One region of the Amaricoccus sp. W119 genome, then DNA from elsewhere that is predicted to be linked to it. Evidence: riboswitches for the same ligand, from Rfam matches in the RefSeq annotation. Region 1 holds a riboswitch; the other holds the start of a gene.
What was found. Region 1 has a riboswitch for glycine ahead of gcvT (glycine cleavage system aminomethyltransferase GcvT). Riboswitches for the same ligand answer to the same signal wherever they lie in the genome.
Positions count from the first base shown of each region.

Region 2: linked by a shared signal. The riboswitch ahead of ACLJK8_RS08540 (D-amino acid dehydrogenase) and the one ahead of gcvT (glycine cleavage system aminomethyltransferase GcvT) in region 1 are both predicted to bind glycine.

Region 1 covers NZ_JBKQWU010000018.1:36,234-39,631, reverse strand. Annotated here, with positions in the region: gene ACLJK8_RS11560 (bifunctional acetate--CoA ligase family protein/GNAT family N-acetyltransferase) at 1-1,281, shown strand, start outside; glycine riboswitch at 1,326-1,414, shown strand; gene gcvT (glycine cleavage system aminomethyltransferase GcvT) at 1,505-2,689, shown strand; gene gcvH (glycine cleavage system protein GcvH) at 2,714-3,073, shown strand; gene gcvP (aminomethyl-transferring glycine dehydrogenase) at 3,083-3,398, shown strand, end outside.
Region 2 covers NZ_JBKQWU010000011.1:26,925-30,322, forward strand. Annotated here, with positions in the region: gene ACLJK8_RS08530 (sterol desaturase family protein) at 1-331, opposite strand, end outside; gene ACLJK8_RS08535 (LacI family DNA-binding transcriptional regulator) at 542-1,543, opposite strand; glycine riboswitch at 1,673-1,760, shown strand; gene ACLJK8_RS08540 (D-amino acid dehydrogenase) at 1,896-3,146, shown strand; gene ACLJK8_RS08545 (aldose epimerase family protein) at 3,184-3,398, opposite strand, start outside.

The sequences.
Region 1 (3,398 bases):
ACGCCGGACGGCGCCTATTCGCGCGCGCTGACGGTGATCACCAAGGCGGCGGGCGAAGGGCGGCGGATGCTGACGGAGCCCGAGGCGAAGGCGGTCATCGCAGCCTACGGCATCCCGACGCCCACGACGCGCGTCGCCCGTGATGTCGTCTCCGTGCGCGGCATCGCCGAGGCGCTGCTGCGGGAAAGCCCGAAAATCGTGATCAAGGTGATCTCGCATCAGATCTCCCACAAGTTCGAGATCGGCGGCGTGGTGCTCGGGATCGCGACCCCGGCCGAGGCGGTGGCGGCGGCCGAGGGCATCTCCGACCGGCTGCGCCAGGGCCGGCCCGACGCCACGCTCGCAGGCTTCGCGCTGCAGCCTATGATCTATCGCGCGGGCTCGCACGAGCTCATCCTCGGCGTCTCGCACGATCCGGTCTTCGGTCCGGTCATCCTCTTCGGGGCGGGCGGGCTCACGGTCGCGGTCGTGCGCGACACGGCGATCGCGCTGCCGCCGCTCGACGCGGGCCTCGCCGCCGATCTCATCTCGCAGACGCGCATCTCGCGGCTCCTCGAAGGGGTGCGTGGGATCGCGCCCGCGAACTTCCCCGCGATCCAGGGCGCGCTGATCGCGCTCTCGCATCTGATCGAGGATTTTCCCTGTCTCAGGGCGCTCGACGTGAACCCGCTGCTGGCGAATGCCGAGGGGGTGACGGCGCTCGACGCGCGTATCGAGATAGACCCGGAGGATCTCGACCGCCGGGGGCCGAATCCGGACCTCGCGATCCGGCCGTATCCGTCGGGCTGGCGGCGCGAAGTCACGCTCAAGGGCGGGACCTATCTGCTCCGGCCCATTCTTCCGGTCGATGCGACGCTCTACCCGGATTTCCACGCGCATCTCTCGGCCGAGGATATCCGGATGCGGTTCCTGGCACCCCGCCGGTCGTTCAGCCAGACGCATGACCTGCGCCAGACCCAGCTCGACTACGACCGCGAGATGGCCTTCATCGCCATTGCGCCCTCGGGGGAGATGGCCGGGGTGTCGCGGCTGAGCTGTGATCCCGACAAGCGCTCGGCGGAATACGCACTGCTGGTCCGGAGCGACATGAGCGGGCGCGGGCTGGGCCGGGCGCTGATGACGATCCTGATCGAATACGCGCGCGCGGAAGGGCTGGAGTGGCTTGAGGGCATGGTTTTCGCGCAGAACCGCGGCATGCAGCGGCTCATCGCCTCGCTCGGCTTCACGGCGGAGTCGATGGCGGACGAGCCGGACGTTACGATGACTCGGCTGCGACTCTGAAGCGCATTCCCGATTGCGCCCTCATCGCCCCGACACTAAGGTCGTATTCGCCGGACCGGGAGAAGCGGTCGAGGCCGTGCCGAAGGAGCAACCGCCCCGGAAACTCTCAGGCAAAGGGTACCGCCGGCACCAAACTCTGGAGAGAGGCGCGATCGCGCCCGCCGGGGCAGGCCCCCGGGACATGGGCGCGCTGGACCTGCGCGCTCGACCTTGAGGAGACGCGATGTCCGGCGAACAGACCTTGAACGAATCCGGGACCCGACCCGAGACGGAATCCGAAACCGCGGCGCGCACGCCGCTGCATGAGCTCAACGTGTCGCTCGGCGGTCGGATGGTGCCTTTCGCCGGCTACGAGATGCCGGTGCAGTTCCCGGCGGGAATCCTGAAGGAGCACCTCCATACACGCGAGGCGGCGGGGCTTTTCGACGTGAGTCACATGGGCCAGTTCGCCCTGCGTCCGAAATCGGGCGATCTCGCCGATGCCGCCCGGGCCTTCGAGGCGCTGGTGCCGGTCGACGCGCTCGGGCTCAAGCCGGGCCGCCAGCGCTACGGTCTCTTCACCAACGACGCGGGCGGGATCGAGGACGATCTCATGTTCGCCAACTGCGGCGACCACCTCTTCGTCGTCGTCAACGCGGCCTGCAAGGCGGCGGACGCGGCGCTCATGGAGGCGGGTCTGGGCGAGAGCTGCGAGATCGAGCCGCTCGACCGCGCGCTCCTGGCCCTGCAGGGGCCGACGGCGGAGGCCGCGCTGGCCGCGCTGGCGCCCGAGGTCGCGGCGATGCGCTTCATGGACGTCCGCGGGGTCACGCTGACGGGGGCGCTCGCCGGTACGGAGACCATCGTCTCCCGCTCGGGTTACACCGGCGAGGACGGGTTCGAGATCTCCGTGCCCACCGGCGCGGCCGTCGCGCTCGCCGAGGCGCTGCTCGCCCAGGAGGGCGTGCTGCCGATCGGGCTTGGCGCGCGTGACTCGCTGCGGCTCGAGGCGGGGCTCTGCCTCTATGGCCACGACATCGACCGGGAGACCACGCCGGTCGAGGCCGCGCTCGAATGGGCGATCCAGCCGGCACGCCGCACGGGCGGCGCGCGGGCGGGCGGTTTCCCCGGCGCGGAGCGAGTGCTCGGCGAATTCGCCACCGGCGCCGCGCGGCGCCGCGTCGGGCTGCGGCCGGAGGGCCGGGCGCCGATGCGCGAGAGCGTGGAGATCACCGAGGGCGAGGAGGTCGTGGGCCGGATCACCTCCGGCGGCTTCGGCCCGAGCCTGAACGCGCCCGTCGCGATGGGCTACGTGCCGACCCGCCTCGCCGAGCCCGGAACCGAGCTGGCGGCGATCCTGCGCGGGAAACGCTTGCCGGTCGCGGTTTCCGCGCTTCCTTTCGTCACGCCGGGTTACAAACGGGGCTGAGCCCCCCAGATGGAGACACGCATGCTGAAATTCACCGAGGAGCACGAGTGGCTGCGCCAGGACGGCGAGGAGGTGACCGTCGGGATCACCCAGCACGCCACCGAGCAGCTGGGCGATCTCGTCTTCATCGAGCTTCCCGAGGAGGGCGCCAGCGTCATCAAGGGCGACGAAGTGGTGACGATCGAGAGCGTGAAGGCGGCGAGCGACATTTCCGCGCCGCTCGACGGCGTGATCACCGAGGTGAACACCGCGATCGTGGCCAATCCGGCGCTCGTCAACGACGATCCGATGGAGAACGGCTGGTTCTTCAAGATGACCCTCGCCGACGCGGGCGATCTCGACTCGCTGATGGACGAGGAAGCCTACCAAGAATACATCGCCTGAGGGGGCGTCATGCCGTTTCGTGAGTCAGACTACCACCCGTACGATTTCGCCAACCGCCGGCACATCGGGCCCAGCCCGGCGGAGATCGCCGAGATGCTCGCGACGATCGGGGTGCCGAGCGTCGAGGCGCTGATCGACCAGACGGTGCCGGGGAGCATCCGTCAGCGAAAACCGCTCCAATGGGGCAAGCCGCTCAGCGAACAGGGGGTGCTCCGGCGGCTGCGCGATGTCGCGGGCCGCAATCAGGTGCTGACGAGCCTGATCGGGCAGGGCTATCACGGAACGGTAACGCCGCCCGTCATCCAGCGGAACATCCTGGAGAATC
Region 2 (3,398 bases), on a different contig from region 1:
ACTTGAACCGGTTCTCCTGCCGCTTCAGCACGTAGAGATGAAGCTCGAAGGCCCCGAAGAAGAGGAAGGTCAGGACCGCGTTCACCGCGTAGAGCCAGAAGGCCCAGCCGAAGGAGAGCGTCTGCATCGTCTCGACGGAGGGGATGATCCAGGCCCAGTAGGCGACCGCCGAGATCGCGAAGATGATGTTCCACGGGAAGAAGTAGTGCGGAATCCACTTCAGGAAGGCCTTGAAGTCGAAGGGCAGCTGGAACACCGGCGCGAGCGTCAGCGGCTCGTTCGGGGCCCAGTCGCCGCGCTTGTTTCTCTTTCCGTACTGCAGGTCGTCCATGGCGTTCTCCTCCGCGCCGGGTGGAGAAGACTAGGCGTCCGCCGCCGGCGCGGGATCATCCCCCGCCGGTTGAGCTCCCATCCGAGGTTTCCGCCGGCCAGTCTCCTCGCCGTCCGGACAACCCAGGGGGGCGTCACCTCCCGTCTTCGTTGCCAGCCATTGATACGCGTCCGAGCCCCGCGAATCCACGAGTCCCTTGATCAGATCTGATCAAAGGCTCTCGGCGGTCACCGTCACGAAACGGATGGGTCGCGTGTCCGGCTCCATGTCGAGGAGCCCGATTCGACGCAGCATGAGGTCGAGCGCGCGGCGGGCCTGCGCCTCGGGTGCCTGATCGAGCACCACGTCGACATATCCCTCGCGCAGCGCCGGTTCCGTCGCCTCGCTGAGTTCATGCCCGACGACGAAAAGCTCGCGCCCGCGCGGATGCCGCCTCAGCGCCTCGACGAGCCCGGTATTGGCGCCCCCGGCGTTGTAGAGCCCGACGAGATCCGGCCAGAGGTTGAAGGCCTCGAACAGCCGGTCGCCCGCGAGCCGCCGGTCGTCATGCGAGAAGCCGATCCAGCGGAACACGAGCCCCTCCGGCGCATGCGCCGCCATGTAGTCGGCGAAGCCCCGCATCCGCGCCCGGTGCACCTCGTAGATATGGTGCGAGATCGCGATCACCGTTCCCGGCCGCCGCTCCATCCGGGCGATGAACATCGCGGCGCTCCGCCCGGCCGCGTAATTGTCGATGGCGATGAGTTCGCCGATCCTCTCGTGCGCGCGCGTCACGACATGCACGATCGGCATGCCGGGAGGGAGACCGGCGACGGCCGCCCGGATGCTCGGATGGTCGGGCACGGCGAGGATCATGCCCGCGCGACGCTGCTCCCGCGAGGCGATCCGCTTCGCGATGCTCTCGGGATCGGCCTCCTTCAGAAAGGTCCGATGCACGCGCACCGTCGGATCGAGCGTCGCCGCGATCCGCTCGAAGGCGCGCGAGAGGCGGTGGTAGAAATCCGTCTCCGGCCGCACCAGCAGCACCTCTACCCTGAGAAGGCCCCGGTGCACCTCCGGCAGCCGCCGGGGATAGTCGAGCGCGCGCGCCGCGGCGACGACCTTCTCGACCGTCGGGGGCCTGACGCCGCCCCGGCCGTTCAGCACGCGCTCCACCGTCGCGGTGCTCACCCCGGCATGGCGTGCGATGTCGCTGAAGGTCGGCCTGGTCAAGATATTCGCTCCCGCTCCCCCGATCGCCATTAGAGCCGAGCGGCGCCGTGACGGAAAGGGAGCGGGATCGGACAGGTCGAAGAATTTCGTTGCCCGAATCATCGAGTTTGGGCATAAGCAATCTCACATCACGTCACGCCGGGAGAAGGCGGGGAGACCCGCCGCCGAAGGAGCAACCGCCCCGGAAACTCTCAGGTCCAAGGACCGGCGTTGGCGAAACACTCCGGAAAGCGGCCCGAAAGGCCCACCGAAGGAGAAAACCCGAGGGTCCGAGACCCGAAGGTGAAACTCTCAGGTCCAAGGCACGGAGGGGGCACCGCGGCGAGGACGCCGCAGTCTTGGAGTGTGACTCATGACCCGTATCGCTGTCATCGGTGCCGGTGTGACCGGCCTCACCACCGCCTATGAACTTCTCGACCGCGGTTTCGAGGTGACGGTCTTCGACCGCCACCGCTACGCCGCGATGGAGACGAGCTTCGCCAACGGCGGCCAGCTCTCCGCCTCCAACGCCGAGACCTGGACCCAGTGGGGCACGGTGCTGAAGGGGCTGAAGTGGATGCTTTCGGCCGACGCGCCGCTCCTCGTGAACCCGGCGCCGACGATCCACAAGATCCGCTGGATGATGGAGTTCCTGTCGAACATCCCGTCCTACAAGTCGAACACGGTCGAGACCGTGAAGCTCGCCATCGCGGCGCGGAACGTGCTCTTCGAAATGGCCGAGCGTGAGGGGATCGACTTCGACCTGGAACGGCGCGGCATCCTGCACTTCTACTCCAAGGAGAAGGACTTCAAGCACGCGCGCATGGTGAACGGCCTGCTGAAGCAGGGCGGACTCGACCGCCGCGAGGTGACGCCCGGCGAGATGCGCGATCTCGAGCCGGCGCTGCACGGCGACTTCGTGGGCGGCTTCGTCACCGAGAGCGACAGCTCGGGCGACATCCACAAGTTCACCGTCGGGCTGTCTCGCGCCTGCGAGCGTCGCGGGGCCGACATGCGGTTCGGAACCGAAGTGAACGACGTGACGACGATCGAGGGCGGCGTACGCGTGGTGACGCCGCTGACGAGCGAGACCTTCGACGGCGTCGTCGTCGCGGCCGGCGTTCGCAGCCGGTCCCTGGCGAAGGCGCTCGGCGACCGGGTGAACATCTATCCGGTGAAGGGCTACTCGATCACCGTGCAGCTTCCGGACGCGGAAAGCCAGGCCGCCGCGCCCTGGATCAGCCTGCTGGACGACCGGGCGAAGATCGTGGCGAGCCGCTTCGGTGCGGATCGTTTCCGCATCGCCGGCACCGCCGAATTCAACGGCGCCAACAAGGACATCCGCGCCGACCGGATCCAGCCGCTGGTGGAATGGTGCCAGAAGCATTTCCCCGGCGTCTCCACCGAGCAGGTGGTGCCCTGGGCGGGCCTGCGCCCGATGACCCCCTCGATGCTGCCCCGTGTCGGCCGCGGCAAGGCGAAGGGTGTCTTCTACAACACCGGCCACGGCCATCTCGGCTGGACGCTGTCCGCTGCGACGGCGCGGCTGGTGGCGGAGAGCGTCGCAGCCGAGTTCGCGCCTCGCGTCGTCCGCGGTCAAGCCCCGGCTTCGGCGGCGGCGTAAGGCCCGGACCCGCGGAGGACCGGCGCGCCCCGGCGCGTCAGTCCTTCGCGATCTCCATCGAGAGTCGCTGGAAATAGGGTGCCTCGGGCGTGACGACGATGCTCGGCCAGTCCGGGTGATGCATCGAATCGGGGAAGTGCTGCGCCTCGAAACAGAGGCCGGCGTAGGGGCGGTAGACCTCTCCCCCATGCCCCGGCGCCGAGACGGTCATCGTCGGCGCATTGAAGATCTGCAGTCCCGGCTGGTCGCTGA